Regions from separate parts of the Streptomyces sp. NPDC050418 genome, predicted to be linked through region 2. Evidence: riboswitches for the same ligand, from Rfam matches in the RefSeq annotation. Region 2 holds a riboswitch; each other region holds the start of a gene.
The links. Region 2 has a riboswitch for cyclic di-AMP ahead of ACIBI4_RS13270 (transglycosylase family protein). Riboswitches for the same ligand answer to the same signal wherever they lie in the genome.
Positions count from the first base shown of each region.

Region 1: another riboswitch for cyclic di-AMP. It lies ahead of ACIBI4_RS08745 (NlpC/P60 family protein); the one in region 2 lies ahead of ACIBI4_RS13270 (transglycosylase family protein).
Region 3: another riboswitch for cyclic di-AMP. It lies ahead of ACIBI4_RS03020 (peptidoglycan DD-metalloendopeptidase family protein); the one in region 2 lies ahead of ACIBI4_RS13270 (transglycosylase family protein).
Region 4: another riboswitch for cyclic di-AMP. It lies ahead of ACIBI4_RS25105 (M23 family metallopeptidase); the one in region 2 lies ahead of ACIBI4_RS13270 (transglycosylase family protein).

Region 1 covers NZ_JBITIG010000003.1:280,513-287,972, forward strand. The annotation lists gene ACIBI4_RS08735 (NlpC/P60 family protein) at 1-104, opposite strand, end outside; gene ACIBI4_RS08740 (hypothetical protein) at 381-734, shown strand; gene ACIBI4_RS08745 (NlpC/P60 family protein) at 763-1,932, opposite strand; cyclic di-AMP (ydaO/yuaA leader) riboswitch at 1,939-2,083, opposite strand; gene pcrA (DNA helicase PcrA) at 2,312-4,837, shown strand; gene ACIBI4_RS08755 (peptidoglycan DD-metalloendopeptidase family protein) at 4,924-6,519, opposite strand; gene ACIBI4_RS08760 (aminoglycoside phosphotransferase family protein) at 6,759-7,460, opposite strand, start outside.
Region 2 covers NZ_JBITIG010000005.1:100,161-107,620, reverse strand. The annotation lists gene ACIBI4_RS13275 (transglycosylase family protein) at 206-1,204, shown strand; cyclic di-AMP (ydaO/yuaA leader) riboswitch at 1,411-1,600, shown strand; gene ACIBI4_RS13270 (transglycosylase family protein) at 1,604-2,320, shown strand; gene eno (phosphopyruvate hydratase) at 2,600-3,886, shown strand; gene ACIBI4_RS13260 (septum formation initiator family protein) at 4,035-4,526, shown strand; gene ACIBI4_RS13255 (DUF501 domain-containing protein) at 4,568-5,098, shown strand; gene ACIBI4_RS13250 (exopolyphosphatase) at 5,095-6,066, shown strand; gene ACIBI4_RS13245 (NAD(P)/FAD-dependent oxidoreductase) at 6,476-7,460, shown strand, end outside.
Region 3 covers NZ_JBITIG010000001.1:659,702-667,161, forward strand. The annotation lists gene ACIBI4_RS03000 (Glu/Leu/Phe/Val dehydrogenase dimerization domain-containing protein) at 1-596, shown strand, start outside; gene ACIBI4_RS03005 (TetR/AcrR family transcriptional regulator) at 673-1,293, shown strand; gene ACIBI4_RS03010 (STAS domain-containing protein) at 1,525-1,875, shown strand; gene ACIBI4_RS03015 (SGNH/GDSL hydrolase family protein) at 1,898-2,695, opposite strand; gene ACIBI4_RS03020 (peptidoglycan DD-metalloendopeptidase family protein) at 2,951-3,844, opposite strand; cyclic di-AMP (ydaO/yuaA leader) riboswitch at 3,848-4,024, opposite strand; gene ACIBI4_RS03025 (alpha-galactosidase) at 4,288-6,402, opposite strand; gene ACIBI4_RS03030 (tyrosine-protein phosphatase) at 6,596-7,393, shown strand; gene ACIBI4_RS03035 (DUF6126 family protein) at 7,460-7,460, opposite strand, start outside.
Region 4 covers NZ_JBITIG010000010.1:230,539-237,998, reverse strand. The annotation lists gene ACIBI4_RS25120 (DNA topoisomerase (ATP-hydrolyzing) subunit A) at 1-2,334, opposite strand, end outside; gene ACIBI4_RS25115 (M16 family metallopeptidase) at 2,522-3,865, shown strand; gene ACIBI4_RS25110 (M16 family metallopeptidase) at 3,862-5,247, shown strand; cyclic di-AMP (ydaO/yuaA leader) riboswitch at 5,478-5,639, shown strand; gene ACIBI4_RS25105 (M23 family metallopeptidase) at 5,654-6,424, shown strand; gene ACIBI4_RS25100 (GntR family transcriptional regulator) at 6,616-7,302, shown strand; gene ACIBI4_RS25095 (HPr family phosphocarrier protein) at 7,459-7,460, opposite strand, start outside.

The DNA of each region.
Region 1 (7,460 bases), on a different contig from region 2:
GTGGACGCGGCGCCTGCCAGCGCCAGGGTCAGTGCGGTCCGTGCGGTGTTGCCGGTGAACGATCCGGTGAGCGAACGGGGTTTGGGCTTGCGGTGCGCGGCCAACCTCAGACACTTCCTTACGCGTCCGGCGGCGGCCCGCACAGGGGGAGCGGGGCGCCGCCGGACCTCTCGGCGGTAGTGGCCGACTGCCGTCCCGATGGTGCCCGGACGGCGGTGGGGAGCCGGTCACTGGGCAAGGACGCTAAACCTCTCCGTCACCACCTGGTAACGGAAAGTGCGGAAGTGGTCATACGTGAGGGGGAGTTGGCCGCCTATGACCGCTCAAGTGGCAGCGGGTGGCCAGGTGGTGCGGCAGGCTGACCGGCTAGGCTCCGGCCCATGGACGTACTCAAGGACGTGTTCGTCGCGCTGCACATCATCGGCATCGCGTCGCTGCTGGGTGGATTCCTCACGCAGATGAAGGCGATGGGCGAGGGCACCGCCCGCTTCACCAAGGCGATGCTGCACGGCGCGCTCACGATGCTGGTCACCGGAGTCGCCCTGGTCGGCCTCAACGAGGCCGATGACAACGCCGTCAACAACATCAAGATCGGCATCAAACTCGCCGTCCTCATCGTCATCCTCGGCCTCGTCTACGTGAAGCGGGACGAGGAGCAGGTCGACAAGGGGATGTTCGCGGCGGTCGGCGCACTGACCACCGCGAACATCTTCATCGCGACCCTCTGGAACTGACGCCCCAGCCGCTGTGCCGGGCGTACGACTATGCCGGGCGTACGACGCTGTGGATCGGCATGTAGTAGATCGACTCGGTCCGCACGTTGGCGCCCGGCTTCGGCGCGTGGATCATCTCGCCGTTGCCGATGTAGATGCCCACGTGGCTGATGTCGTCGTAGAAGAAGACGAGATCGCCGGGCTTGGCGTTGTCGACGGACACCGTCGTGCCGACCTTCACCTGGTCCCAGGTGGTGCGCGGCAGCTCGATGCCCGCCGCGGCCCATGCCTTCTGTGTGAGACCTGAGCAGTCGTACGAATCGGGGCCTGCCGCGCCCCAGACGTACGGCTTGCCGATCTGGGAGCGGGCGAAGGAGATCACCTTCTCGGCCTTGGCCGCGTAGGAGTCGTCCTCGGAAGCAGGTGGATCGGCCGGTTTCTCGGCGGCCTCTTCCTCCTCCTTCGCTGCCTCTTCCTTGGCGGCCTCCTCGGCCGCCTTGCGCTTCGCCTCGGCCTCGGCGGCCTGCTTCGCGGCCAGCTCCTCGGCCTTGCGCTTGGCCTCGGCCTCCCGCTTGCGCTCCAGCTCCGCGAGCCGCGCCTTCTCCTCGGCCGTCAGCTTCGAGAGCAGCTCGCGCGCCTCGCCCAGCTTCTTCTGGACGTCCTTCTTGCTGGTCTTCAGCTCCGACTCGGAGTCGGACAGCTGCGCGAGGGAGTCGGTGGCCTCGTCCCGCTTGTCGTCGGCCTGCGTGCGCAGCTCCTGGAAGTCCTCGACGGCCTTCAGCTGCTGGCCGGAGAGCCGCCCCATGAGCTGACGCTGCTCGAAGTAGTCCTCGGGGCTGTCCGAGAGCAGGAGGACGGCGGTGTCGGAGGCGCCGCCGTTGCGGTACTGGGCGGTCGCGATCTGGCCGAGCTCGAGCCGGGCCTCGTTGACCTTCGCGGTGCGCTCGGCGACCTCGTCCTGCAGCCCGTTCAGTTTGTCGCGCTGCTGCTTCGACCGCTCTTTGGCGAGGTTGTACTGCTGGGTGGCGGAACCGGCCTCGCGGTAGAGGTCGTCGACTTTCTTCTGCACCTCTTCGAGGGAGGGCTTGTCGGGCTCGGTGCCGGGCGCCGCGTTCGCGGTCTGCGCGAGCAGCGCCACGGAGGTCAGCGCGGCCGAGGTGATCCCGACGGCGTGCGAGGTACGTATTCGACTGGTCCGCGGCTTGCGGTGCGACGCCAAGACCGGCGCTCCTTCCGATGGGCGCCTACCGGGTTAGCTGTCGGGTTCGGGCGAGGAAGGTCTGCCCTACGGGACATGTGTGGGGCTGTCCCGATTCACCCCAAGGTCTGGGTGGGTCCCCGGCTCCGGATTGCCGCGGCGTGCGACGCTCCGGACTCGACGCAGGCCGCCCGGTCCCGGCGACTGTCGCCGGTGGGGGTACGAGCAGCCCGCGGAGCACGCTAGCCAACTCGTGTGGTCCGTGTGAAGGTTGATGTTCGATATGCCCGATACATTTTCGTGACCTTGGTGCGCGCGGCCCGCCCGTACCGCCAGGAAAGGGGCAGGCTGACCGAACCCGGAACGGGCTGTCACACCGGACGCCTAGACTCGGTAGGCGATGAGCAGCCTCTTTGACGACAGTTTCCTGGCGGGCCTCCAGGGCAAGGGCCGGCCCGGGCGCGAACCCCACGGCGGGCATGAGCCCCACGACCACGGACCGCCGCCTCCTCCCGAGGACGAGGGCCCGGAGGAGATTCCGGCCGACTTGTTCGGCGGGAAGTTCGACGCGCCCGCACACCGGGACGCGTACTACCGCGACGGCGCCCCGCGCCCGGTCCTGGACAGCGCGGCCCTGCTCGAAGGGCTGAACGAGAACCAGCGCGCGGCCGTCACCCACAGCGACACCCCGCTGCTCATCGTGGCCGGCGCGGGCTCGGGCAAGACCCGCGTCCTGACCCACCGCATCGCGTACCTGCTCGCCGAGCGGAACGTGCACCCGGGCCAGATCCTCGCGATCACCTTCACCAACAAGGCCGCGGGCGAGATGAAGGAGCGCGTCGAGGACCTCGTCGGCCCGCGGGCCAACGCGATGTGGGTGATGACCTTCCACAGCGCGTGCGTACGGATCCTGCGCCGCGAGTCGAAGAAGCTCGGCTTCACGTCCTCGTTCTCGATCTACGACGCGGCCGACTCGAAGCGCCTGATGGCCCTGGTCTGCCGCGATCTGGACCTGGACCCGAAGCGCTTCCCGCCCAAGGCCTTCAGCGCGAAGATCTCCAACCTCAAGAATGAGCTCATCGACGAGGAGGACTTCGCGGGCCAGGCCGCCGACGGTTTCGAGAAGACCCTCGCCCAGGCCTATGCGATGTACCAGTCGCGGCTGCGCGAGGCCAACGCGCTCGACTTCGACGACCTGATCATGACCACGGTCAACCTGCTGCGCGCCTTCCCGGACGTGGCCGAGCACTACCGCCGCCGCTTCCGGCACGTGATGGTCGACGAGTACCAGGACACCAACCACGCGCAGTACGCGCTGGTGCGCGAGCTGGTCGGCACGGGCGCCCACGAGGAGGACGTACCGCCCAGCGAGTACGACCTGCCGCCCGCCGAGCTCTGCGTGGTGGGTGACGCGGACCAGTCCATCTACGCGTTCCGCGGCGCCACGATCCGCAACATCCTCGACTTCGAGGATGACTACCCGAACGCGACGACGATCCTCCTGGAGCAGAACTACCGCTCCACGCAGACGATCCTCTCCGCCGCCAACGCGGTCATCGAGCGCAACGAGTCGCGCCGCCCGAAGAACCTGTGGACCAACGCGGGCAGCGGCGCCCAGATCACCGGCTATGTGGCGGACAACGAGCACGACGAGGCCCAGTTCGTCGCCGAGGAGATCGACCGGCTCACGGACGCGGGCCACGCGAAGGCCGGTGATGTGGCGGTCTTCTACCGGACGAACGCGCAGTCCCGTGTCTTCGAGGAGATCTTCATCCGCGTCGGCCTGCCCTACAAGGTCGTCGGCGGCGTCCGCTTCTACGAGCGCAAGGAGGTCAGGGACGTCCTGGCCTATCTGCGCGTGCTCTCCAACCCCGAGGACACCGTCCCGCTGCGCCGCATCCTCAATGTGCCCAAGCGCGGCATCGGCGAGCGCGCCGAGGCGATGATCGACGCGCTGTCACTGCGGGAGAAGATCACCTTCCCGCAGGCGCTCACCCGGGTCGACGAGGCGTACGGGATGGCGGCCCGCTCCGCCAACGCCGTCAAGCGTTTCAACGTGCTGATGGAGGAGCTCCGTACGATCGTCGAATCCGGCGCGGGCCCGGCCACCGTCCTGGAGGCCGTGCTCGAACGGACCGGCTATCTCGCCGAGCTGCAGGCCTCCACGGACCCGCAGGACGAGACCCGCATCGAGAACCTCCAGGAACTCGCCGCCGTGGCCCTGGAGTTCGAGCAGGAGACCGAGGAAGGCGAGACGGGCACCCTCTCCGACTTCCTGGAGCGCGTCGCCCTCGTCGCCGACTCCGACCAGATCCCGGACGAGGAGGAGGACGGCTCGGGCGTCATCACGCTGATGACCCTGCACACCGCGAAGGGCCTCGAATTCCCTGTCGTCTTCCTGACCGGCATGGAGGACGGCGTCTTCCCGCACATGCGCGCGCTCGGCCAGACGAAGGAGCTGGAGGAGGAGCGCCGCCTGGCGTACGTGGGCATCACCCGCGCCCGCGAACGGCTCTATCTGACCCGCTCCACCCTCCGCAGCGCCTGGGGCCAGCCCTCGTACAACCCGCCGTCGCGCTTCTTGGAGGAGATCCCCGCCCAGCATCTGGAGTGGAAGCGCACGGGCCCCAAGATGGGCGCCCCGGCCGCGAAGAGCGGTCCGGCCGCCTCGGTGGCCGCCTCGCTCTCCTCCTCGATGGCGGCGCGCGCCTCCCGCGGCGGCCCCTCCGGTTTCGCCACGGGCCGCGCGGGCGACAAGCCGGTGGTCTCGCTCGCGGTCGGCGACCGGGTCACGCACGACCAGTTCGGCCTCGGCACCGTCGTCGGCGTCGAGGGCTCGGGCGACAAGGCGCGCGCGACGATCGACTTCGGGGACACGAAGCCGAAGGTCCTGCTGCTGCGGTACGCGCCGGTGGAGAAGCTGTAGCGGCCCGGACCGGGTAGCTGCGGATACGGGAAAGGGGTGGCCTCCTCGTGGAGGTCACCCCTTTTCTGCGTTCTCGAAACAGGCTCTCAGGTCGGGTCGAGCCCGTGCCCGCGCAGCCACGGCAGCGGGTCGATCGCCGAGCCGCCGGCCGGGCGCACCTCGAAGTGCAGATGCGGGCCGGTGGAGTTGCCGGAGTTGCCCGAGTACGCGATCACATCGCCGGCCTTGACCGTGCCGCTGCGGATCTTCGTGCTGGACAGGTGGCAGTACCAGGTCTCGGTGCCGTCGGGGGCGGTCACGATCGCCATGTTCCCGTACGCGCCGTTCCACTGCGTCCGCACCGTGCCGTCCGTCGCGGCCAGCACCTCGGTGCCGTACGAGACGGGGAAGTCGATGCCGGAGTGCACGGACATCCAGTTCACACCGGCCTGTCCGTAGTACGCGCTGAGCCCGTTCTGCTTCACCGGGAGCGAGAACTTCGGGCGCAGCGCCTCCTTGCGGGCGGCCTCCTCGGCCTTGCGCTTCTTCTCGGCCTCCTGGCGTTCCTTGAGGTCGATGCGCTCCTGCGTCCGGCTCGCGCGGTCCGCGAAGTCGTCGGCGTCGGCGGAGAGTTCGGTGAGCTGGGTGTCCAGCTTGTTGTTCGCGGCGGCCGTCTCGACGGAGCCCGGATCCGGCGCGGCCTGCGTCTTCGGCTCCTCGGCGCCGCCCATCGAACCGGCCACGGAGGCGGCGGCGACCCCGGCGACACCCAGCGCGCACACCGACGGCACGGCCACGGTCAGCAGCGCGGAGCGCTTGGCGGGGGTGCGGCGGCGGCCGCGGGAACCGGAGCGCTGGGGGCGCGGGGTGTGCGAGACGCGGAGCCGCTCGGGGTCCTCGGCGGGGTCCTCGACGTCGTAGGGCTCGGGCTCGTAGGGCTCGTGACCGGCGTCGGCGGCGACAGGCGCGGAGGGCAACTCCGCCTCGCCGTACGCCTCGGCGTCCTCGGTCCTGGCCTCGGAAGCGGGGCTTTCGTAAGCACCGTTCTCGTAGGCGCCGGTCTCGTAGCTGCCGGTCTCGTAGCTGCCGGTGTCGTAACTGCCGGTCGCGTACGAGGTGGTCTCGGTCGCGTACGCCTCGGTGCCGGCCGCGTACCCGGTGGTCGCGTAGGAGCCCGTGTCGTGGCCCTCGGACTCGAGTGCGGCGGTCGTCGTCTCGTACGAGGTGTCCGTGCCGTACGAGGTGTCCGTGCCCGCCGAGTTCCACGCGGTGGCGTCGTACGTGCCGGAGTCGGCGTACCCGTACGCGCCGGTGGTCTCCCACTGGCCGGTGGTGTTCCACTGCTCGGCGTTCTGCGGGCCGGGCTGGGCGGGAATGTCGCCGAGTGTCTGATATCCGGCACTCGCCCACATGGCGGTCGTGTCGTAGCCGCCGGTGTCGTAACTGCCGCTCTCGTAACCGCCGGTGGACTGCACGGCGGCGTACGGGTCGTAGCCCGTCGCGCCGTCGGTTCCGTAGGTCTGGGTCTGCGGGTCCGGCTGCGCGGCGGCGGTCCACTGGGAGCTGTCCCACTGGCCGCTCTGACCTGCGTCGTACGTGCCGGGCATCGCCCCGAAGAGGGGGTCGGAGTCGAAAGCGGTGGCGTCGAAGGCATCCGTCGCATAGCCGCCGTGACCGGTGGCATAGCCGTGCTGTTCGTTCACCAACTTCTCTTTCGCCTCGACAACAAGGGGGCGGAGCAGTGCGGTGACTGTACCCGGCAGTGTGCGACGCCGACAATCTTCGGCTGGTTTCCTTGGCGGGAGAAACGGGCAATCAGCCGTCTTTCGGCGGACTGCGGACGCAGCTTTGGCCTTGTGTTCGAAGCGTGTTCGAGTTTTCGTCGCTCTGTGTTGCGGTGAGCGGGGCGTACGAGGGGCGCTTTGGGGGGTGGGCGCGTGCTTCAGGCGGCGAGGATCTCGGCGATCACATGCCGCGCCGTGCTCGCCATCCGGGGATTCGTCTCGCGGTAGTACGAGAGCTCGAGCAGCGCGATCGACAGGGCGAGGCCCCGGCCGCGTACCCACGTCGCCTCGTCCGCCCCGACGGCGGCGCGGAAGTCCGCGCGGGCCTCGGCGGGCAGCACGTACCAGGCGGTGATCAGATCGACCGTCGGATCACCGACGCCGACGAGGCCGAAGTCGATGACCGCGGCGAGCCGGCCGTCGCGCAGCAGCAGATTGCCGGGCTGCAGATCGCCGTGCATCCAGCGGTCGGGTCCGTCGTAGGCGGGAGCGGCGAGGGCCTTCTCCCATACGGCGGCCGCGGCCGCCGTGTCGATCACGCCGTCGAGCTGCGCGAGCGCCTTGCGGGTCGCCTCGTCGCGCGGCGCGAGCGGGCCGCCGCGGGAGCAGCGCGGGGCGCCGGTGGTGTCGACGCGGCGCAGGGCGGTGATGAAACCGGCCAGGTCGGCGGCCAGTTCACGCGGGTCGGTGAGCTCGCCGATGACCGGGGGTGTGCCGTCGAGCCAGCGGTAGACGGACCACGACCACGCGATGTGCCCGGCGGGCGCCCCCTGCGCGAGCGGCTCCGGGATCGGGACGGGCAGCTGCGCGGCGAGCCGCGGCAGCCAGGCGAACTCCGTCGCGATCTCGTCGTCCGAGCC
Region 2 (7,460 bases):
TCTGCGCTGCATCGACTTGTGACTGACGTTCGATTGCGGCTACGTTCACCGCTTAGCTCAACTGTCACGGCAGTGTCGGCGCAGCGGTGTCGTCACGGCGGTGCAGGCAAGGCAGTGCAGTCACGCGAAAGGCGTTCACATGCTTTCCGGGAACGGTCGTCACCGTCGCCCCCGCCAGGCTCCCGCCCTGGTCGTCGCAGCCGGAGTGACCGGCTCAGCACTCGCGCTGCCGCTGTTCGGTGCGTCGGGTGCGAGCGCGGCCGACGGCGCGCAGTGGGACCGGCTCGCCGAGTGCGAGAGCGGTGGCGTGTGGAGTGCGAACTTCGGCAACGGGTATTACGGCGGGCTGCAGTTCGACCAGGCGACCTGGGAGGAGTTCGGCGGGCTCGACTATGCGCCGACCGCCGATCTGGCCAGCCGCTCCGAGCAGATAGCCGTGGCCGAGAAGGCGCTGGATGCGCGGGGGGTCCAGGCCTGGGCCACGTGTGCGCCGGTCGCCGGGCTCGGGCAGGCGGGTGCGGACGAGTCCGCCGACGCCGGTGACGAGCAGGGTGGTGGGAGCGAGGCGTCCGACCGGGCCAAGTCCGGTGATGACTCGGATGGCTCGGGTGAGTCGGATGAGTCGGGTAAGGCCGATAAGGGGAGTAAGGGCGATACGTCTGATTCGGGCGAGCGGGGTGGGCAGGGCGAGTCGGCCGACCCCTCTGCTCCCGAGGCGACGACGCTTCCGACGCTGCCCCTCTTCCCGTCCTACGGCGGCGGCGACTGGAACGCCGGCGGTTCCGCGGGCGGCGCCACCGAGACCCCCGGGGATGATCTGGGCATTCCGGACGAGCTGCCCACTCCCGGCGCGACCGGCGAGGCGGACGGCAGTGACAAGTCCGACAACTCCGGCGGCGAGTCCGGCACTTCGTCCGAGGACTCCTCCGGCCGTCACCGTGGCGACCGCGCCGCCGACGACTCCGCGGACACCGAGCGCGGCTCCTCCGGCCGTCACGCCTCGCGTGACGACGCCTCGGGCCGCGACAAGGGCGCCTCGGACGATCCGTACACCGTGCGGCCCGGCGACAGCCTCTGGGGCATCGCCGACGAGCAGGAGGTCGACGGCGGCTGGTCCGCCCTTTACGGCGGCAACCGCCTGGTCATCGGGGATGACCCGGACTTCATCGTGCCCGGTCAGAACCTTGATCTCGGAGTGAAGTGACGGCGTAACACGGGTGCGGACATAGGCCAGTTCAGCCGTGAATGTCCGTAATAAAGGAGCTTCGGGGGAAGTGAGAGATGGGTCTCACGTCCCCCGATTCTCTTTGTCTTTCCGGTGTTTGCCTGTTTACGGTCGTGACCGCTCGCCACTGGCGGGCCCCGACGACCGCACGCCGAATCCTGCCGGCGGTCACCCGGGAACAGTCGTCGCGTCATGCGCCGTAGGCAGGAGCGGGGGACCCAAGGTTTGTGCCGTGAGCGGCGGTTGAGAGACCGCCGGTCCGGCTTGGGGTGAAGTGTCCGATATCTACGAGCTGCTGCTCGTGGAGGACGGACGCCGGGTACTCACTGGACCCGAACCCGACAGCTCACCTCGCAGGCGTCGGTGAGGGGAAACTCCATGCTGTTTTCGGGCAAGGGCACCGGTAAGCACCGTCGTCTGACCAAGAGCGAGAAGGCCGTCCGCGCCGTCACCCTGGCGGGTGTCGCCGGCGCCGCCGTCGCCGCGCCGCTGATGACCGCGGGCTCCGCCTCGGCCGCGACCGCCTCCGAGTGGGACCAGGTCGCGCAGTGCGAGGCCGGTGGCAACTGGTCGATCAACACGGGCAACGGCTACTACGGCGGCCTCCAGTTCTCGGCCTCCACCTGGGCCGGCTACGGCGGCACCGCGTACGCGCCGACCGCCGACCAGGCGACCAAGGACCAGCAGATCGCCATCGCCGAGAAGGTCCTCGCGGGCCAGGGCAAGGGCGCCTGGCCGAGCTGTGGCGTGGGCCTGTCCAACGCGACGTACAGCGGTGGCGCCGCCGAGGCCGCCCCCCAGCAGGAGGCCCCGAAGCAGGAGGCCCCGAAGCAGGAGGCCCCGAAGCAGGAGGCCGCCCCGCAGCGCGACTCCGCCCCGAAGGCCGACCGCTCCAAGCGCACCGTCGAGACCCCGACCGGCAAGAAGGTCAAGAAGGGTGACGGCGAGTACAAGGTGAAGGCCGGTGACACCCTCTCGAAGATCGCCGAGGCGAAGGACGTCAAGGGCGGCTGGGAGAAGCTCTTCAAGCTGAACGACGACATCGTCGAGGACGCGGACTTCATCTACCCGGGTCAGCAGCTCCACCTGAGCTGATCCGGCGGGCCGGCTCCCGGTGAGCCGGCCACCTCGGGCGATTCCCCCCATGCCCCCACAAAGCTCCCGCCCCGGCGCGCCATCCCCCGTGCGCGCCGGGGCGGGTCTGTTTTCACGGACAGGGCCCTTCTGCCCCGTAATACGGGCCTTCGGGCCTCTTTTCGTCCCAGGGGACGGGCGGTCGGCTGGCCGATGCCTCAGAGGCGGTTAGGCTCGTGTCGCAAGGCCAAAGAGACCCTGCACCCATGCGTCACATATTGCGTCACATCCCAGAAGGAGATGCTCGTGCCGTCCATCGACGTCGTCGTAGCCCGGGAAATCCTGGACTCCCGAGGTAACCCCACGGTCGAGGTCGAGGTCGGCCTCGACGACGGCAGCACGGGTCGTGCTGCTGTTCCGTCCGGTGCCTCCACCGGTGCGTTCGAGGCTGTTGAGCTCCGCGACGGAGACGCCAACCGCTACCAGGGCAAGGGCGTCGAGAAGGCCGTCCTGGCCGTCATCGAGCAGCTCGGCCCGGAGCTCGTCGGCTACGACGCCACCGAGCAGCGCCTCATCGACCAGGCCATGATCGACCTGGACGCCACCGACAACAAGGGCTCGCTCGGCGCCAACGCCATCCTCGGCGTCTCGCTCGCCGTGGCCCACGCCGCCTCCGAGGCCAGCGACCTGCCGCTGTTCCGCTACCTGGGCGGCCCGAACGCGCACCTGCTGCCCGTTCCGATGATGAACATCCTCAACGGTGGGTCGCACGCCGACTCCAACGTGGACATCCAGGAGTTCATGATCGCCCCGATCGGCGCGGAGTCCTTCTCCGAGGCCCTGCGCTGGGGCACCGAGGTCTACCACACGCTGAAGTCCGTGCTGAAGAGCAAGGGCCTGGCCACCGGCCTCGGCGACGAGGGCGGCTTCGCCCCGAACCTGGGCTCCAACCGCGAGGCCCTCGACCTCATCGTCGAGGCCATCAAGCAGGCCGGTTACATCCCCGGCCAGCAGATCGCGCTCGCGCTCGATGTCGCCGCCTCCGAGTTCTACAAGGACGGCAAGTACGAGTTCGAGGGCAAGTCCCTCTCGGCCGCCGAGATGACCGAGTACTACGAGGGTCTCGTCGCCGACTTCCCGCTGGTCTCCATCGAGGACCCGCTGTTCGAGGACGACTGGGCGGGCTGGAAGGTTCTCACCGACAAGCTGGGCGAGAAGGTCCAGATCGTCGGCGACGACTTCTTCGTCACCAACCCGGAGCGTCTGGCCCGCGGCATCGAGGAGGGCTCCGCCAACGCCCTCCTGGTCAAGGTGAACCAGATCGGTTCGCTCACCGAGACCCTGGAAGCCGTCGCGCTCGCGCAGAACAACGGCTACAAGTGCATGATGTCCCATCGCTCCGGCGAGACCGAGGACGTCACGATCGCCGATCTGGCCGTCGCCACCAACTGCGGCCAGATCAAGACCGGCGCCCCGGCCCGCTCCGAGCGCGTCGCCAAGTACAACCAGCTGCTGCGCATCGAGGAGATCCTCGACGACGCCGCGGTGTACGCCGGCCGCAGCGCGTTCCCGCGCTTCAAGGGCTGAGCACCCCCGGATAGCCGCGACTAGCCAGTCGTACGGGCTTTGCATCCAAGGGAATAATCAAGGAGCAAAGGCGTAGCGAAGCGAAGCGTCCCCGCACCCGGTCCCGTACCGTGTGCGGGGACGTCGGCGTGTACGGGGAGGCGAGGACATGGGAGCCACGAAGGAGCGGGACCGGTTCTCCACCGCCACCCGTATCCGGCTGCTCGGCGAGCAGACCGCCGCCCGTGTCTACCGCTCCCAGACCCGCCGCCAGGCCCGCCGTTCCCGCCTCACGGGCCGCGCCGCGCTCCTCGCGCTGGTGCTGTGCTCGCTGATCGTGGCGCTCGCGTATCCGATAAGGCAGTACGTGGCCCAGCGCGCCGATATCGCCGAGCAGCAGCGCCTCCTCGACGAGGAGCGGGCCGAGACCGAGCGGCTGCGCGACGAGAAGGCCCGCTGGCAGGACCCGGCCTATGTCGAGCGCCAGGCGCGCGAGCGGCTGCACATGGTGCGGCCCGGCGAGACCGGTTACACGGTGGTGGACCCGTCCGCGGCCCGCGAGCGCCGCAAGGACACCAAGGCCACCGCCGACCGTGCCTGGTACGTCAACCTCTTCGACGGCGTCGACAGGATGGACCAGGCCGGCCAGGCCGACGACTGACCCGACCGCTGTTGTTCCTCTTCACTAGCGAAAGACCAGGCATGCAGACCCCGCCGCCCTCCACCCCGCGCACCGAGCCCACCGACGCCGACGTCGAGGCCTTCAAGCAGCAGCTCGGGCGCCCGCCGCGCGGCCTGCGGGCCATCGCGCACCGCTGTCCCTGCGGCCAGCCCGACGTGGTCGAGACCGCGCCGCGGCTGCCCGACGGCACGCCCTTCCCGACGCTGTACTACCTGACGTGCCCGAAGGCCGCCTCGGCGATCGGCACGCTGGAGGCGAACGGCGTGATGAAGGAGATGACCGAGCGTCTCAAGACGGACCCGGAGCTCGCCGCCGCCTACCGTGCGGCGCACGAGGACTACATCCGGCGCCGCGACGAGATCGAGGTGCTCCAGGGCTTCCCGTCGGCGGGCGGCATGCCGGACCGCGTGAAGTGTCTGCACGTCCTGGTCGGCCACTCGCTCGCCGCGGGTCCGGGTGTGAACCCGCTCGGCGACGAGGCGCTCGCGATGCTGCCGGAGTGGTGGCGCAAGGGTGCGTGCGTGACCCTCGCCGACGGGGAGTCGGAGTGACCCGCGTCGCCGCGGTCGACTGCGGCACGAACTCGATCCGCCTCCTGGTCGCCGACGTGACCGTGTCCGACAGCGCCTCCGGCGCGGGTGCGACGGGTGAACTCACCGACCTGGACCGGCGGATGACGATCGTGCGCCTGGGCCAGGGCGTGGACCGCACGGGCCGGCTCGCGCCCGAGGCCCTGGAGCGCACGTTCGCCGCGTGCCGTGAATACGCGGCGGTCATCAAGGAGTTGGGCGCCGAGAAGGTCCGCTTCGTGGCGACCTCGGCCTCGCGCGACGCCTCCAACCGCGACGACTTCGTACGGGGCGTCCTGGACATCCTGGGCGTGGAGCCCGAGGTCATCAGCGGTGACGAGGAGGCGCAGCTCTCGTTCGCGGGGGCGGCGAGCGCGCAGCGCGAGCACGGGGACGCCCGCCCGGTGCGCACCCTCGTCTTCGACGTGGGCGGCGGCTCGACGGAGTTCGTCCTCGGCTCGCAGAGCGCGGCGGGCGCGACGGTGGACGCCGCGCGCTCCGTCGACATCGGCTGCGTCCGGCTCACGGAACGCCACGGCCTGACCGGTGAGCCCCTGACCGACGAGCAGATCGCGGCGGTCCGTGCCGACATCGGGCAGGCGCTCGACGCGGCGGCCGGGGCGGTCCCGCTCACCGAGGCCGACGTGTACATCGGTCTGGCGGGCACGGTGACCACGCTCGCCGGGATCGCGCTGGAGCTGCCGGAGTACGACTCGGCGGCGATCCACCGCTCCGTCCTCACGTACGACCAGGTCAAGGCGGTCACGCACCGGCTGATCCACGCCACCCACGACGAGCGCGCCGCGATCCCCGTGATGCACCCCGGCCGGGTGGACGTGATCTGTGCGGGCGCGCTGATCGTGCTGGCGATCATGGAGCGGACCGGCGCGCGCGAGCTCCTGGTGTCGGAGCACGACATCCTCGACGGCATCGCGCTGTCGGTGGCGTAAGAGCCTGCTCGGTCCCCTCAAGCGCCTTTGAATCCATGGCCGCGGGCCGGAATGAGGTCTTCCGGCCCGCGGTCCACAGGAACTTCGTGAAGTTCTTCACAAGGAAATGGCGCCCCTTGGGTGAACAAGTCGGCCCGGGAGCCCGAATCGGGGACGCCGCGGCTGCTCACGGGTTGATTCCGGGGCGTTCCGCGGGGCTGGCCGGGCGGTGAACTCGGGCGGTGGTCCAGTGCCTTGAAGCCCGGGAAACCCAGCTCAATAGGGGTGAACAACGTTCTCCCGTACACCATGGTTCCCTTGCGTGACCATGAGCTGCGTCACGCGAGCCGCGCAGTGTAGCAGAGGGCATCAACAACCTTGTGAAGGGGCGCACGAGCGACCCCCGCCACCCGGGTGGATACTCGATGGCATGAGCACCACGGAGCGTCCCAGGATCCTCGTAGTAGGTGGCGGGTACGTAGGCCTGTACGCAGCTGCGCGCATCCTCAAGAAGATGCGCTACGGCGAAGCGACCGTCACGGTCGTCGACCCGCGGTCGTACATGACGTACCAGCCCTTCCTCCCCGAAGCCGCCGCCGGCAGCATCTCGCCTCGGCACGTCGTCGTCCCGCTGCGACGCGTGCTGCCCAAGGCAGAGGTCCTCACCGGCCGGGTCACCACCATCGACCAGGACCGCAAGGTCGCCTCGATCGCCCCGCTGGTCGGCGAGGCGTACGAGCTGCCCTTCGACTACCTGGTGATCGCGCTCGGCGCCGTCTCCCGTACCTTCCCGATCCCCGGCCTCGCCGAGCAGGGCATCGGCATGAAGGGCATCGAGGAGGCCATCGGCCTGCGCAACCACGTCCTCGAGCAGCTCGACAAGGCCGACTCCACCCAGGACGAGGAGGTCCGCCGCAAGGCGCTGACCTTCGTCTTCGTCGGTGGTGGCTTCGCCGGAGCCGAGACGATCGGCGAGGTCGAGGACATGGCCCGCGACGCGGCCAAGTACTACACCAACGTCTCGCGTGACGACATGCGCTTCGTGCTCGTCGACGCCGCGGACAAGATCCTTCCCGAGGTCGGGCCGAAGCTCGGCCAGTACGGCAAGGAGCACCTGGAGAGCCGCGGCATCGAGATCTACCTCTCGACGTCCATGGACTCCTGCGTCGACGGCCACGTGGTCCTGAAGAACGGCCTCGAGGTCGACTCCAACACGATCGTGTGGACCGCGGGCGTCAAGCCCAACCCGGCGCTGCAGCGCTTCGGTCTGCCGCTCGGCCCGCGCGGCCACGTCGACACCCAGACGACCCTCCAGGTCCAGGGCAGCGACTACATCTGGGCCGCGGGCGACAACGCCCAGGTCCCGGACCTCGCCGTCGGCGAGGGCGCCTGGTGCCCGCCGAACGCCCAGCACG
Region 3 (7,460 bases), on a different contig from region 2:
TCGGCACCATGGGCGGGGCGACCGCGCGCTTCCTCGCGCGGGCCGGTCTGAAGGTGGTCGCCGTCGCGGACGTCCGCGGCACCCTCGCGAACCCCGACGGCCTCGACGTCGAGGCGCTGCTCGCTGCGCGCGACGCCTTCGGCACCGTCGACCGCGCCGCCCTGCGGCCCGCCGACCGTCAGCTCCCGGGCGACGCCTGGCTGTCCGTGGACGCCGACATCCTGGTGCCCGCGGCCGTCTCGTACGCCGTCGACGCGAGCAATCAGGAGCGGATCACCGCGCGCTGGATCGTCGAGGCCGCCAATATGCCGGTCCTGCCCGAGGCCGAGACCCTGCTCGCGGCACGCGGCGTCACCGTGCTGCCGGACGTGGTGGTCAACTCCGGCACGAACGCGTGGTGGTGGTGGACGCTGTTCGGTGACATCGGCGCCGACGCCGACGAGGCCTTCGCGCACACCCGCCGCGCGCTGCGCGACCTGGTCGACGCGGTTCTCACGCGCGCGGAGACGGACGGCACCACCCCGCGTGCCGCCGCCCACGCGCTCGCCGCCGCACGACAGACCGAGATCGACCGGCGCTTCGGCACCTACCGGTGACCCGGAACGGCCGGTTCCGAACATACGTATGAACCCCGCCCCGTCCAGCCTGGTGATCGCCAACTAGGGTGAGGGCGTGGCCAGGGTGCGGTTGAGTGTGGAGGAGCGGCGTGAGGAATTGTTGCGCGCCGCCGTCGAGCAGATCGAGGAACGCGGTGTCGCCGCCGTCCGGATCGCCGATGTCGCGGCCTCGCTCGGGGTGAGCAACGCGCTGGTCCTCTATCACTTCTCGACCAAGGAGAAGCTTGTCGCCGCGGCCTTCGCGCACGCCGCGCAGGCCGATCTCGCCCACCTCGACAAACTCCTCGGCCGCCGCACGACGGCGCTGCGCCGACTGCGTGCCGCGATCCGCTGGTACGCGCCGACGGGCAGCGCCAAGGGCTGGCGGCTCTGGATCGAGGGCTGGGCGGCGGGGCAGCGCGAGCCGACGCTGCGCAAGGTGACCCGCGAACTCGACCAGCGGTGGAAGTGCGCTCTCGCCGAGGTGATCACCGAGGGAACGGCCGCGGGCGAGTTCTCCTGCCCCGACCCGGCGGCCACGGCCCTGCGCCTGACGGCACTGCTCGACGGCCTCGCCGTACAGAACACGGCCTACGCCAAGGGTCCCTCCCGTACGGCGATCCTGACCTGGGTCGACCAGGCCCTGGCCGCGGAACTCGGCCTGGCACGCGAGGCGTTAACGCGGACGGGCCGCTGAGGCGGACGAGGCGCCTAGCCGGACTGGGCGCCGAGGCGGATGGGGCGCCGGGACCACACACCGGGCCGCCGGGCCTGACCCGGCGAGCGTCAACAGTGACGTGCGAAATTCACGCCATCGAGTGAGAGTGCTCCGGCGCACGACTCCGGCCGCATGCACGGCCCATAGATTCGGCGCCGGACACCCCGGCCCCCGGTGTCGCCCATCCGTGGCAGCCGATGACCAGGGGGGATGGTGTTTCCGTACGCGCGCGAGTCCGCGCCTCTCATGCGGCGCGACGGCGACCGGCTCACCGTGGAACTGCACGGAGAGCTGGACATCGCGATGGTCCTGGACATCGAGGATCCACTGCTCCAGGAGCTGCGCCTGCCCACGACCGAGTTGGTCCTCGACCTGCGCCTGCTGACCTTCGTCGACTGCAGCGGCATCGAACTGATCGAACGCCTCCGCCTCCGGCTCGACCTCACCGACGCCACGATGACACTGCTCTGCACGGACCCCTTCGTGCTGCGCATCCTCACGTATCTGGGAGTTCCGGACACCGTGCCCGTACTGCCGCAGCGCCCGGCGGGCCGCTCGTGAGCACCGCTCCCCTAGCCCGACATCAAGTGGCGGATTCCAACTGCATCTTGATGATGTACGGGTCCACACTGCCCTTGGCCTCGACGTGGTCCCCCGAGGACTCCCCGCGCAGCCGGCGCCCGATCCACGGCACCAGGTACTCACGCGCCCACTGGATGTCGTCCCGGCGCACCTCGAGCGTGCTGCGCGGCGGCAGCTCGGGCCAGGCCTGGTCGGGGTCGGCGGGGATCTCCAGACCGAGTACCTGGGCGGCGCGCAGCGCGACGCGGGTGTGGCCTTCGGGCGACAGGTGCAGACGGTCGCCGTCCCAGGCGCGCCGGTCCTGCACGGAGCGCAGCGACCACAGGTCGAGCACCGGGCAGTCGTAGCGGTCGGCGATGGCACGGACATGCGCGGTGTACGTGGCGATCTTGCCGCGCAGATGCTTGAGCACCGGGACGTCGCGGGTGTCGAAGCCGGTGGTCACGACGACGGTGCCGACCGCCGCGGTCAGCTCCGCGACGGCCCGCTCGAAGCGCTCGGCGACATCGTCCGGGTCGGTGCCGGGGCGGATGATGTCGTTGCCGCCGGCGCAGAAGGTGACGAGTTCGGGCGCGAGCTCCAACGCGCGCGGCACCTGGTCCTCGACGATCTGGTCGAGGAGCTTGCCGCGTACGGCCAGATTGGCGTAGCGGAAGCTGTGCTCGGGATGGCGGTCGGCGAGCAGCACCGCGAGCCGGTCCGCCCAGCCGACGAAGGTGCCGTCGGGGCCGGGGTCGCCGACGCCTTCGGTGAAGCTGTCGCCGAGGGCCACATAGGAGGCGAACGCCGCCGGTGTCACGGCGGCGGGGCCTGCGGGTGTCGTCGAGTCGGGGTCTGCGGGTGTCGTCGAATCATCTGCCACGTCGGCATATTTTTCACCCCGGGAAGTGACCTACGCCACCGTAACCACTCTTGACAGCCCGTGATCTAGGCCACCGCAAAATCTCCACCAACCCGGAATAGGCTCGTACGCCACAAATGCCCGGTATCCGGAGCCTCGTCGGCCCCGGATACCGGGCAGTGAGTCAAGCGCGCCCCAAGAGGGACTGCGGCGTCAGAGCGAGACGCCGTGCGAGCGCAGGTAGGCGACCGGGTCCATGTCCGAGCCGTAGCCCGGGCCGGTGCGGACCTCGAAGTGCAGGTGCGGTCCGGTGGAGTTTCCGGTCGAGCCGACGAGGCCGATCTGCGTGCCGCCGGAGACGGACTGACCGGTGGAGACGGAGAGCTGCGACATGTGGGCGTACTGCGAGTAGCGGCCGTCCTCGTGCCGGATGACGACCTCGTTGCCGTACGAGCCGCTCCAGCCCGCGGAGACGACGGTGCCCGCACCGATGGCCTTGACCGGCGAGCCGGCGGGGGCCGCGAAGTCGGTGCCGGTGTGGTAGCCGCTGGACCACATGGCGCCGGCGGTCCGGTACTGCGTGGAGACACCGGCGGTGACCGGGGCGGTGAAGCCGGAGGCGGCCTGCTGCGCGGGGGCCTCGGCCTTGGCGGCGGCCGGCTCGGCCTTCGCCTTGGAGGCAGGGGCGGCGGAGTCGCCGGAGGAGGACTTCGCCGAGCCGGCGGCGTCGGCGTACGACTGCACGATGGCACCGACCTTGAGCGTCACGCCCGGGCGGATCACGCGCGGGTCGTCGCCGACGGCCTTCTTGTTCGCGGCGTAGAGCGGCTTCCAGCCGCCGTCGATGTCCTGGTCGGCGGCTATGGAGGCCAGCGAGTCACCGACGGCGACGGTGTACGTCTTGTCGGCGGACGCGGCCTGCGCGGCCGGCGCGCTCGCGGGCAGGGCCTCGGCGACGGCGGCCGGGGCGGCCTGCGGGGTGGCGGCCTGCGCGCCCGTCGCGCCGAACAGCGGCAGGGCGAGCGCGGCACCGCCGGTGCCGGCGACGGCGAACGTACGGGTCAGACGGGCGGACTTGGGACGACGGTGCTTACCCTTCGCGGGCATGGCGCATTCCTTCTCCGTCGCCTGCGAGGTGAGCTGTCGGGTTCGGGCTGGAGATGCCCGGCCGCATGAAGGCGACTTCACCCCAAGCCGCTCCGGCGGGACCGGAGACGGCGTCGTGCCATCGGGTCCCCCGCTCCTGCCGTACACGGGTGCGTGGCTGAATTCCGGCGGCGGCAGGATTGGGCGTCCACCGGATGTCGGCGACCGTAGGCGAGCACCCACCGGGAAACAAACACCCCAATTCCCTTGGACCGCACCGAAGCTGATCCATTCCGGGAATTGCCGTGACACTCCGTGAATGAAGGATCTTTAGGGTCCGCATACGCCGCGGAATTCGGCACGGAAGATCGCCACACACGGTCACGAATATGATCCCGCTCACGCCCCGCGCGCCATCAGCCCTCATTTCAGGGCCAGTTACACCTTAGGTTCAGAAACGGGCATTAGGGGCGGACGCGATGGAACCGGTAGACACCGGCATCGAAGTCTCCCTTCAGACCGGTGGGCAGTCCGTGATGCAGAAGTACGGCCCCACGATGCACCTCGCCGTCCCGGCCGCCGCCCGCTCCGCCCGCACCGATGAGCTCGTACGAGGCGTCCGCGGCGATCCCGCGCAGGCGAACGGGCGGGACGGGCTCCCCGTTCCGCTGGGCCTGCAGCCACGCCAGGACCACGACCTCGTCCCCGCGTACGTACTGCACGGCGCTCAGCCCGCCGTCCGGTGGCAGCAGCCGGTACAGGTCCCCGAGCTGCACGGTGTCCCGTATGTCCTTGTAGAGGGAGACCCATGCTCGGGCCTCGGCCAGTTCCTCCGTGCTCCACTCGGCGAGGTCGCCGCCCACGCCGAGCACGCCCGCCATGGCGCTCACGAAGCGGAAGCGCAGCGAGCTCACGCGGTCGTTCAGCTGCACGTTCGGACTGTCGGTGACCCAGGCGGCCATGACCCGCGCGGGATGGATCTGGGTGAAGCCGTGCTGGATGGCGAGCCGGTCCAGGGGGTCGGTGTTGTCGGAGGTCCACACCTGGTCCGTACGGCTCAGGACGCCCAGGTCGATCCGGCCGCCACCGCCCGAGCAGGATTCGAAGGCGACGGACGGATGGGCCGCGCGCAGCCGGTCGAGCAGCCGGTAGAAGGCATGTACATGCTCGTTCCAGAGTTTCTGCGGATACGGCTCTCCCGGCCATCCTGCATCCGTGAAACAGCGGTTGAAGTCCCACTTCACGTAGTCGACGGGTGCCGAGGAAAGCAGGGTGTGCAGCTGTTCCCAGAGATACTCCTGGACGTCCTCGCGGGCCAGATTGAGCACCAGTTGATTACGGAATTCGGTCCGCGTGCGACCGGGATGGCACTGAACCCAGTCCGGATGCGCCCGGTACAGATCGCTGTCCGCATTCACCATTTCCGGTTCGACCCAGATGCCGAACTGCATTCCGAGCGTGTGCACTTCGTCGGCGAGCGGCTTGAGCCCGCCGGGGAATCGGTCGGGATTGGGCGTCCAGTCCCCCAGCCCGGCACGGTCGTTCACCCGCGCGCCGAACCACGCGTCGTCCACGACGAAGAGTTCGATGCCCATCGCGGCCGCGTGGCGGGCGAGTCCGAGCTGCTGTGGCGCCGAGATGTCGAAGTTCGTCGCCTCCCACGAGTTGAAGAGGACCGGGCGCACCTGCTCCGCGTCCGGGATGACGTGTTCCCGCTGGTACGCGTGCCAGGCGCGGCTCGCGCCGCCGAAGCCGCCGTCGCTCCACAGTCCGGCGAACACCGGCGTGCGCCAGGTGTCCCCTGGTGCGAGCAGGACCTGCCCGGAGTCGTCATGGCCCGTACCCCCCGTGATCTGCACCAGGCCGGTGGGCAGCTTCTGCACGGCGATCCGCCACGAGCCCGACCAGGCGAGCGCACAGCCGTAGACCTCACCGTGCTCCTCGCCGGCCCCTTCCGCGTCCAGGGCGACCCACGGCAGGGACTGATGCCCGGTGTGCCCGCGCCGGCTGCCGATCAGATGCTCCCCGTACGCGAGCGGCACCTGCTCGAGGCGGGACTCGGCAGCCCAGCGGCCGTGCACCTGGGTGAGCCGCCAGGCGTCGCGCGCGGGAAGCGTCCAGGCCGCAGAGTCGGCGCGCAGCACCTCGACGGCGGGGCCGTCTCCCTCGTGGACGAGTTCGGCGGACCGCTCCACGACATCGCCGCGCATGCCGTAGGACAGCGTGACGCGCAGCCGGTGCAGCTCGTCACGGAAGGCGAGTCCGAGCACTCCGTCGTCGTACGAGGCGGCGGCGAACTGCCATTCCGTGCCCCGCACTTCGGGCGTCCGCACCGACAGCGACGGCCGGACGAACCGTGGCCCGCCCTCCACCGGATACTCCTCGCGCCCGTCCAGCGGCGACTCGAATCCGCTGCCGCGGGGCCCGGGCCGTGCCGCGAGGGCCTCCGCGTCGGCGAGGGTGATGCGCGGTCCCCAGTGGAGATGGACGAGTTCATCGCGCTCGGTCAGCAGGAGGGCGTAGCTGCTGGTGGGCCCGGAGAGCAGCCACACTCGTCCGTTGCCGCCGATGTCGATCATCAAGCCCCCACCAATCATCAACACATTCCGACAGGTACGCGCAGGTGCGCACATCATCGGGGCTGCGTGACCTCCGCCGCAATGACGCCGCAACTGATTGCCTCAGGAAGCCATGTCGTATCGTCGATGGCGCGTGCACGTAGTGCGCAGCCGCCGGCGGTGAGCGCCGGCGACCACCGTGGGAGGAGCCCCCGTGACGCAGCACATCCCGTCGACAGAGCCCGAACTCGCCGGGGTGCGCAACTTCCGCGACGTGGGCGGTCTGCCGGCCGCGGACGGCCGCCGGGTGCGCCACGGAGTGCTGTTCCGCAGCGGTCATCTGGCCCACGCCACCGAGTCCGACGCCGAGTTCCTGGCCTCGCTCGGGCTGCACACGATCTTCGACTTCCGCAACGCCGCCGACCAGAAGCTCGAAGGCGCCGATGTCGAGCTCCCCGGCGTGCGCAATCTGAACCTGCCGCTGACCGACCCCGCCGACGGCGCCGAGTTCTGGCAGATGGTCCGCGACGGCCATGTCGACGAGCTGCGCAAGATCCTGGGCGACGGCAAGGCCGCGGCCCGGATGTCCTCCACGTACCGCACGATCGTCCGTGAGCGCACCGCCGACCACGCGCGGGTCATCGCCGAACTGGCCGAGGACAGCGTGCCGGCCCTGATGCACTGCGCCGCGGGCAAGGACCGCGCGGGCCTGTCGATAGCCGTGACGCTGCTGGCGATCGGGGTCGAGCGCGAGGCGATCATCACGGACTACCTGGAGTCCAACGCCAAGCACCGCCGCTACAAGGTGCGCCGCTCCAGCGACGCCCCCGAGGCCTGGTCGCCCGAGGTGATGGAGCTGCTCAGCCCGCTGTTCGACGCGCGCGCCGAGTACCTGGAGGCCGCCTTCGACGAGATGGTGCAGAACTGGGGCACCATCGACCGCTACCTGGAGGAGGGCCTGGGCGCCACGCCCGAGGTCCGCGAGAAGCTCCGCGCCAAGCTCCTGGACTGAACCGCGCGCGCTCGGGGCGCCGCCACGGCGTGGGACCTCACCGGTTCCGCGCCATGACGAGGGACCT
Region 4 (7,460 bases), on a different contig from region 2:
CACCGGGCCCGCCCACGCGAACGACAGGCAGTCCTCGCCCTTGAGGAAGCGCTGGGCGCGCACGCCGCCCGTCGCGCGCCCCTTGCGCGGGTAGAGGTCGAACGGGGTGGCCTTCGCGGTCGTCTGCACCGAGTCGTCGAGCGTGCCGCGCGAGCCCGCGATGGTGAACACCACCGCGTCCGCCGCCGGATCCACCGCCGCGAACGCGATGACCTTCGCGCCCGCGGTCAGCTTGATGCCCGCCATACCGCCGGCCGGGCGGCCCTGCGGACGGACCTGCGAGGCCTGGTAGCGCAGGAGCTGGGCGTCGTCCGTGATGAAGACCAAGTCCTCCTCGCCGGTGCGCAGTTCGGCCGCGCCGACGATCCGGTCGCCGTCCTTGAGCGTGATCACTTCCAGCTCGTCCTTGTTGGACGGATAGTCCGGCACGACGCGCTTGACCACGCCCTGCGCCGTACCGATCGCGAGCCCCGGCGAGGACTCGTCGAGGGTCGTCAGACAGATCAGCGTCTCGCCGTCCTCCAGGGAGAGGAACTCCGCGATGGGCGCGCCGCCCGCGAGGTTGGGCGCCGACGCCGTGTCCGGCAGCTGCGGCAGGTCGATCACATTGAGCCGCAGCAGGCGGCCGGAGGAGAGCACCGCGCCCACCTCGCCGCGCTGGGTGGCGGGCACCGCGGAGAGGATCACGTCGTGCTTGACGCGCTTGCCCTCCGCGTCGAGTGCGACGTCGCCCGTCGCCGTACGGGCGAGCAGGCCCGTGGAAGAGAGCAGCACCCGGCACGGGTCGTCCGCGACCTCCAGCGGCACCGCGGCCGCCGGGGCGCCCGCCGACTCCAGCAGGACGGTGCGCCGGTCGGTGCCGAACTTCTTGGCCACCGCGGCCAGTTCGGCCGAGACGAGCTTGCGCAGCTCCGCGTCCGATTCGAGGATCTTCGTGAGCTCCTCGATCTCGGCGGTGAGCTTGTCGCGCTCCGACTCCAGCTCGATCCGGTCGAACTTCGTGAGGCGGCGCAGCGGCGTGTCGAGGATGTACTGCGTCTGTACCTCGCTCAGCGAGAAGCGCTCCATCAGGCGCTCCTTGGCCTGCGCGGAGTTGTCGCTGGAGCGGATGAGGCGGATGACCTCGTCGATGTCGAGCAGCGCGACGAGCAGACCCTCGACCAGGTGCAGCCGGTCCCGCTTCTTGCCGCGGCGGAACTCGCTGCGGCGCCGTACGACCTCGAAGCGGTGGTCGAGATAGACCTCCAGGAGCTCCTTGAGGCCGAGGGTGAGCGGCTGCCCGTCGACCAGCGCCACATTGTTGATGCCGAAGGACTCCTCCATCGGCGTCAGCTTGTAGAGCTGCTCGAGGACCGCCTCGGGCACGAAGCCGTTCTTGATCTCGATGACGAGGCGCAGGCCGTGCGCCCGGTCGGTGAGGTCCTTGACGTCGGCGATGCCCTGCAGCTTCTTCGAGCCGACCAGGTCCTTGATCTTGGAGATAACCTTCTCGGGACCGACGGAGAAGGGCAGTTCGGTGACGATGATGCCCTTGCGGCGGGCCGTCACCGTCTCGACCGAGGTCGTGGCGCGGATCTTGAAGGTGCCGCGCCCGCTGTCGTACGCGTCCTTGATGCCGGAGAGCCCGACGATCCGGCCGCCCGTGGGCAGATCAGGACCCGGGACGAAACGCATCAGCGTCTCCAGGTCCGCGCCCGGGTGCTTGATCAGATGGCGGGCCGCGGCGATGACCTCGCCCAGATTGTGCGGCGGCATATTGGTGGCCATGCCGACCGCGATGCCGGAGGCGCCGTTGACCAGCAGATTCGGATACGCGGCCGGCAGGGCGACCGGCTCCTGCTCCTGGCCGTCGTAGTTGGGCGTGAAGTCCACCGTGTTCTCGTCGATGGACTCGGTCATCAGCGAGGTGGCGTCGGCCATCCGGCACTCGGTGTACCGCATGGCGGCCGGCGGGTCGTCGTTGCCGAGCGAGCCGAAGTTGCCGTGGCCGTCGACCAGCGGGACGCGCATCGAGAACGGCTGCGCCATACGCACGAGCGCGTCATAGATCGACGCATCGCCGTGCGGGTGCAGCTTGCCCATGACCTCGCCGACGACGCGGGCGCACTTCACATAGCCGCGGTCGGGGCGCAGCCCCATCTCGTTCATCTGGTAGACGATGCGGCGGTGCACCGGCTTCAGGCCGTCCCGGGCGTCCGGCAGGGCGCGCGAGTAGATGACCGAGTACGCGTACTCGAGGAAGGAGCCCTGCATCTCGTCGACGACGTCGATGTCGAGGATCTTCTCCTCGAAATCGTCTTCCGGCGGCGGGGTCTTCGTGCTGCGGCGGGCCATCGCGCTGCGGCTCCTTCACCTACGAATCGGTTCTCTGACGCGGACCATTGTGGACCGCCCCACTGACAACGCGGACGTCGACCCGTCAGGCCTGCTCGCCGAGGGCGTACAGGGACGGAGAACTTCGCCAGATGTCCGCGCGCTTGCATACAGTGACAGAACTCTCTCTCCGAATCGAAGGGACCACATGCCCATGGGTCACACGGCCACCGCCGAGGCCGGCTCCGGCGGCCTGACAGCGACCGAGCACCGGCTGGCCAACGGCCTGCGCGTCGTGCTCTCCGAGGACCACCTGACCCCGGTCGCGGCCGTCTGCCTCTGGTACGACGTCGGCTCGCGGCACGAGGTCGAGGGCCGCACCGGCCTCGCCCACCTCTTCGAGCACCTGATGTTCCAGGGCTCGGGCCAGGTCAAGGGCAACGGGCACTTCGAGCTGGTGCAGGGCGCCGGCGGTTCGCTCAACGGCACGACAAGCTTCGAGCGCACTAACTACTTCGAGACCATGCCCGCCCACCAGCTGGAGCTCGCCCTCTGGCTGGAGGCCGACCGTATGGGCTCGCTGCTCGTCGCCCTCGACGACGAGTCGATGGAGAACCAGCGGGACGTGGTGAAGAACGAGCGGCGCCAGCGCTACGACAACGTGCCGTACGGCACGGCGTTCGAGAAGCTCACCGCCCTCTCGTATCCCGAGGGCCACCCGTACCACCACACGCCCATCGGTTCGATGGCCGACCTCGACGCGGCCACGCTGGAGGACGCGCGGAAGTTCTTCCGTACGTACTACGCGCCGAACAATGCGGTCCTCTCGGTCGTCGGCGACATCGACCCCGAGCAGACCCTCGCGTGGATCGAGAAGTACTTCGGCTCGATCCCCTCCCACGACGGCAAGCAGCCGCCGCGCGACGGCGTGCTGCCCGACGTCATCGGCGCGCAGAAGCGCGAGGTGATCGAGGAGGAGGTGCCGGCCCGCGCGCTGATGGCCGCGTACCGCCTGCCGCACGACGGCACGCGCGAGGCCGACGCCGCCGACCTGGCCCTGACCGTCCTCGGCGGCGGCGAGTCCTCGCGGCTCTACAACCGCCTCGTACGGCGTGACCAGACGGCCGTGGCCGCCGGCTTCGGGCTGCTGCGCCTGGCCGGCGCGCCGTCGCTGGGCTGGCTGGACGTGAAGACCTCCGGCGACGTCGAGGTCCCGGTCATCGAGTCCGCGGTCGACGAGGAGCTCGCGCGGTTCGCCGCCGAGGGCCCCACGGACGAGGAAATGGAGCGCGCCCAGGCCCAGTTGGAGCGCGAGTGGCTCGACCGGCTCGGCACGGTCGCGGGCCGCGCCGACGAACTGTGCCGGTACGCGGTCCTGTTCGGCGACCCGCAGCTCGCCCTCACCGCCGTCGACCGCGTCCTCGCGGTCACGGCCGACGAGGTCCAGGCGGTCGCCAAGGCCCGTCTGCGCCCCGACAACCGGGCCGTTCTCGTATACGAGCCGGTCCACGCCGAAGCCGACGACGCAGAGGAAGAGGAGGCGGGGCAGTGACCGAGCTCTCCACCATGGAATTCCACCCGCAGCCCCAGGCGGGCGACGCCAAGCCCTGGGCCTTCCCCGCCCCTGACCGCGGCGCGCTGCCCAACGGTCTGACCGTGCTGCGCTGCCACCGCCCCGGCCAGCAGGTCGTCGCCGTCGAGATCTTCCTCGCCGCGCCGCTCGACGCCGAGCCGGAGGGCCTCGACGGGGTCGCCACGATCATGGCGCGCGCCTTCTCCGAGGGCACCGACAAGCTGAGCGCCGAGGAGTTCGCGGCCGAACTGGAGCGCTGTGGCGCCACGTTGGACGCGCACGCCGACCACCCCGGCGTCCGCGTCTCCCTCGAAGTCCCCGTGTCGCGGCTGCCGAAGGCGCTCGGTCTGATCGCCGACGCCCTGCGCGTCCCCGCGTTCGCGGCCGACGAGGTCAGCCGCCTCGTCCGCAACCGCCTCGACGAGATCCCGCACGAGCTGGCCAACCCGGCCCGCCGCGCCGCCAAGCAGCTCTACAAGGAGCTGTTCCCGGCGACCGCGCGCATGTCCCGGCCGCGCCAGGGCAGCGAGGAGACGGTCGCCCGCATCGACGCCGACGCGGTGCGCGCCTTCTACGACGCGTGGGTGCGGCCCTCGACCGCCACCGCCGTGGTCGTCGGCGACCTCGCGGGCACCGACCTCGACGCGCTCCTGGCCGAGACTCTCGGCCAGTGGACGGCCGCGCCGGGCGAGGCCCGTCCCGTCCCGCCGGTCACCGCCGACGACACGGGCCGTGTGGTCATCGTCGACCGCCCCGGCGCCGTCCAGACGCAGCTGCTCATCGGCCGCGTCGGCGCGGACCGCCACGACCGTGTGTGGCCGGCGCAGGTGCTCGGCACGTACTGCCTGGGCGGCACCCTCACCTCCCGTCTGGACCGCGTCCTGCGCGAGGAGAAGGGCTACACGTACGGCGTCCGAGCCTTCGGGCAGGTGCTGCGCTCCGCGCCCGACGGCACCGGCGCCGCGCTGCTCGCCATCAACGGCTCGGTGGACACGCCGAATACGGGCCCGGCGCTCGACGACCTGTGGACCGTGCTGCGCACGCTCGCGGCCGATGGTCTGACCGATGCCGAGCGCGAGACGGCCGTGCAGAACCTCGTGGGCGTGGCGCCGCTGCGCTACGAGACGGCGGCGGCCGTCGCCGGCACGCTCGCCGACCAGGTCGAGCAGCATCTGCCGGACGACTTCCAGGCGCAGCTGTACCGGATGCTCGACGAGACGGGCACGGTCGAGGCGACGGCCGCGGTCGTCAACGCGTTCCCGGTGGACCGGCTCGTCACCGTCCTCGTCGGCGACGCGTCCGAGATCGCCGAGCCCGTGAAGGCGCTCGGGATCGGTGAAGTGACGGTGGTGACCGGCTAGTCGGGACGGCCGCGCGCGCGTGCCTGTCCCCACTGCGGACGACAGGGGCTCCGGGGACTCCCGGGGCCCCTGTTCTGCGTAGTTGTCGCTATATGTCCGAATTGGTATGGAGGTTGGGGGTCTGCCCTGTGGCATGCGCTACAAAAGGCCGGTTCCGTTTGTTGATTGAAAGATGTCCCGTTTAGCGTCGGCTCCGCTGTTCGTCCGCTGTACGCCGCATCCGTGGCAACGGGCAGCCATCGCCGAGTCCCCGTCAGGCGCGAGCCTGGGGAGCCGGGGACCCACACGAAGTCCCTGGGGTGAATCGGGAGCCCGTCGCGAGGCGGACCCCCGTAGGAGACCTTCCTGCTCCGAACCCGTCAGCTAACCCGGTAGGCGAGAAGGAAGGAAAGGACACCGCCGCTCCATGGCTTTCTCCCGTGCCACCGGGAAGCACCGCCGTCCCTCCGCGCTCACCCGCAGGACCGCGAGCATCGCGGGCGTCGCCGCCCTCACCACCACCGGCGTGATCGGCTCGCTCGGCTCCACCGCGTACGCCGCCGACTCCAAGGCCACCGTCGAGGACACCGGACTCACCAAGGCTGTCTCCATCGGTGACACCCTCACCGAGCGGATCGACGCCCAGGCCGCCGCGCAGCAGGAGGAGGCCGAGAAGGCCGCCGCCGAGCTGAAGGCCGAGGCCGAGGCCAAGCGCAAGGCCGAGGCGAAGGCCAAGGCGGAGCGCGAGGCCAAGGAGCGCGCCGCCCGCGAGGCCGAGCGCAAGCGCCTCAACGCCTTCATCGCCCCCGTCGCCGGCAGCTACGTCTCCACCTCGTACAAGGCCGGCGGAGCCGTCTGGTCCTCCGGCAGCCACACCGGCATCGACTTCCACGCCGCCTCCGGCACGTCCGTCCGCTCGGTCGGCATGGGCACCGTCGTCGAGGCCGGCTGGGGCGGCGCGTACGGCAACAACATCGTGATCAAGATGAAGGACGGCACGTACACGCAGTACGGGCACCTCTCCTCCATCGCCGTCACGGTCGGCCAGACCGTCACCCCGGGTCAGCAGATAGGCCTCTCGGGCGCGACCGGCAACGTCACCGGACCGCACCTGCACTTCGAGGCCCGCACCTCGCCCGACTACGGCTCGGACATCGACCCGATCGCGTACCTGCGCTCGCACGGCGTCAGCGTCTGACACCCCGCGCAATTCACGAAGGCCCCGGCAACCCCCGCCGGGGCCTTCGCCGTTGACGGGCCCCGTGCGTTCCTGCCCATGCCGGAAATCGGCCGTAAAGGCAACCCCATGAATTCCCGCCGCCCATCGGGAAATTGGCGCCCGCTGCAATAGAGTCGCAGCACGACGAGCATCAGGGCGGTGGTCAGGTCATGCGCATTCCCGCGCAATCGGTATGCACGGCCATCCGGGACGACATCGTCTCCGGGGTATTGAGGCGCGGCAGCCGCCTCACCGAGGAAGTGCTCGCCCGGCGTTACGGAGTCTCGCGCGTCCCGGTCCGCGAGGCGCTGCGCACCCTGGAGGCCGAGGGCTTCGTCGTCACGCGCCGGCACGCGGGCGCGCATGTCGCCGAGCCCACCGCGCAGGAGGCCGCCGACCTCCTCGAAGTACGGCTGCTGCTCGAACCGCTCGGCGCCGCACGCGCCGCGCAGCGCCGCACCGACGCACACCTCAAGGTCCTCCGCGGCCTGGTCAGACTGGGGCAGGAGCGGGCCAGGCGCGGGCAGCACGAGGATCTGCGCAGCCTCGGCGGCTGGTTCCACGAGACCCTCGCGCAGGCGTCGGCCAGCCCCGGTCTCATCACGCTGCTCACGCAGCTGCGCCACAAAATCACGTGGATGTACGCGGTGGAGTCGCCGGAGCGGCCCGCCGAATCCTGGGCCGAACACGGCGCGATCGTCGACGCCGTGGCCCGCGGCGACGCGGAGCGGGCCCGTCTCCTCACGGCCCAGCACACCGAACGCGCGGGCCGCGCCCACCGGTTGAAAGGGCAGCCGCCGACGGCCCGTGTGAGCGGTTCGCAACATCGCGTAAACATGGCGGGCGGGCGGGCTTAACAAACGGGCCGTATACAAAGAGTGGAATTCGGCGGGGTCTATTTCGTGTGCCCGCACATCATTCACGTACGGAATTGCGGCGCGGTATTCCGGAAAACGACGGAGCCGCCCCCACCGAATCGGTGGCAGCGGCTCCGTGCGGGAAATCCCGGAGGATC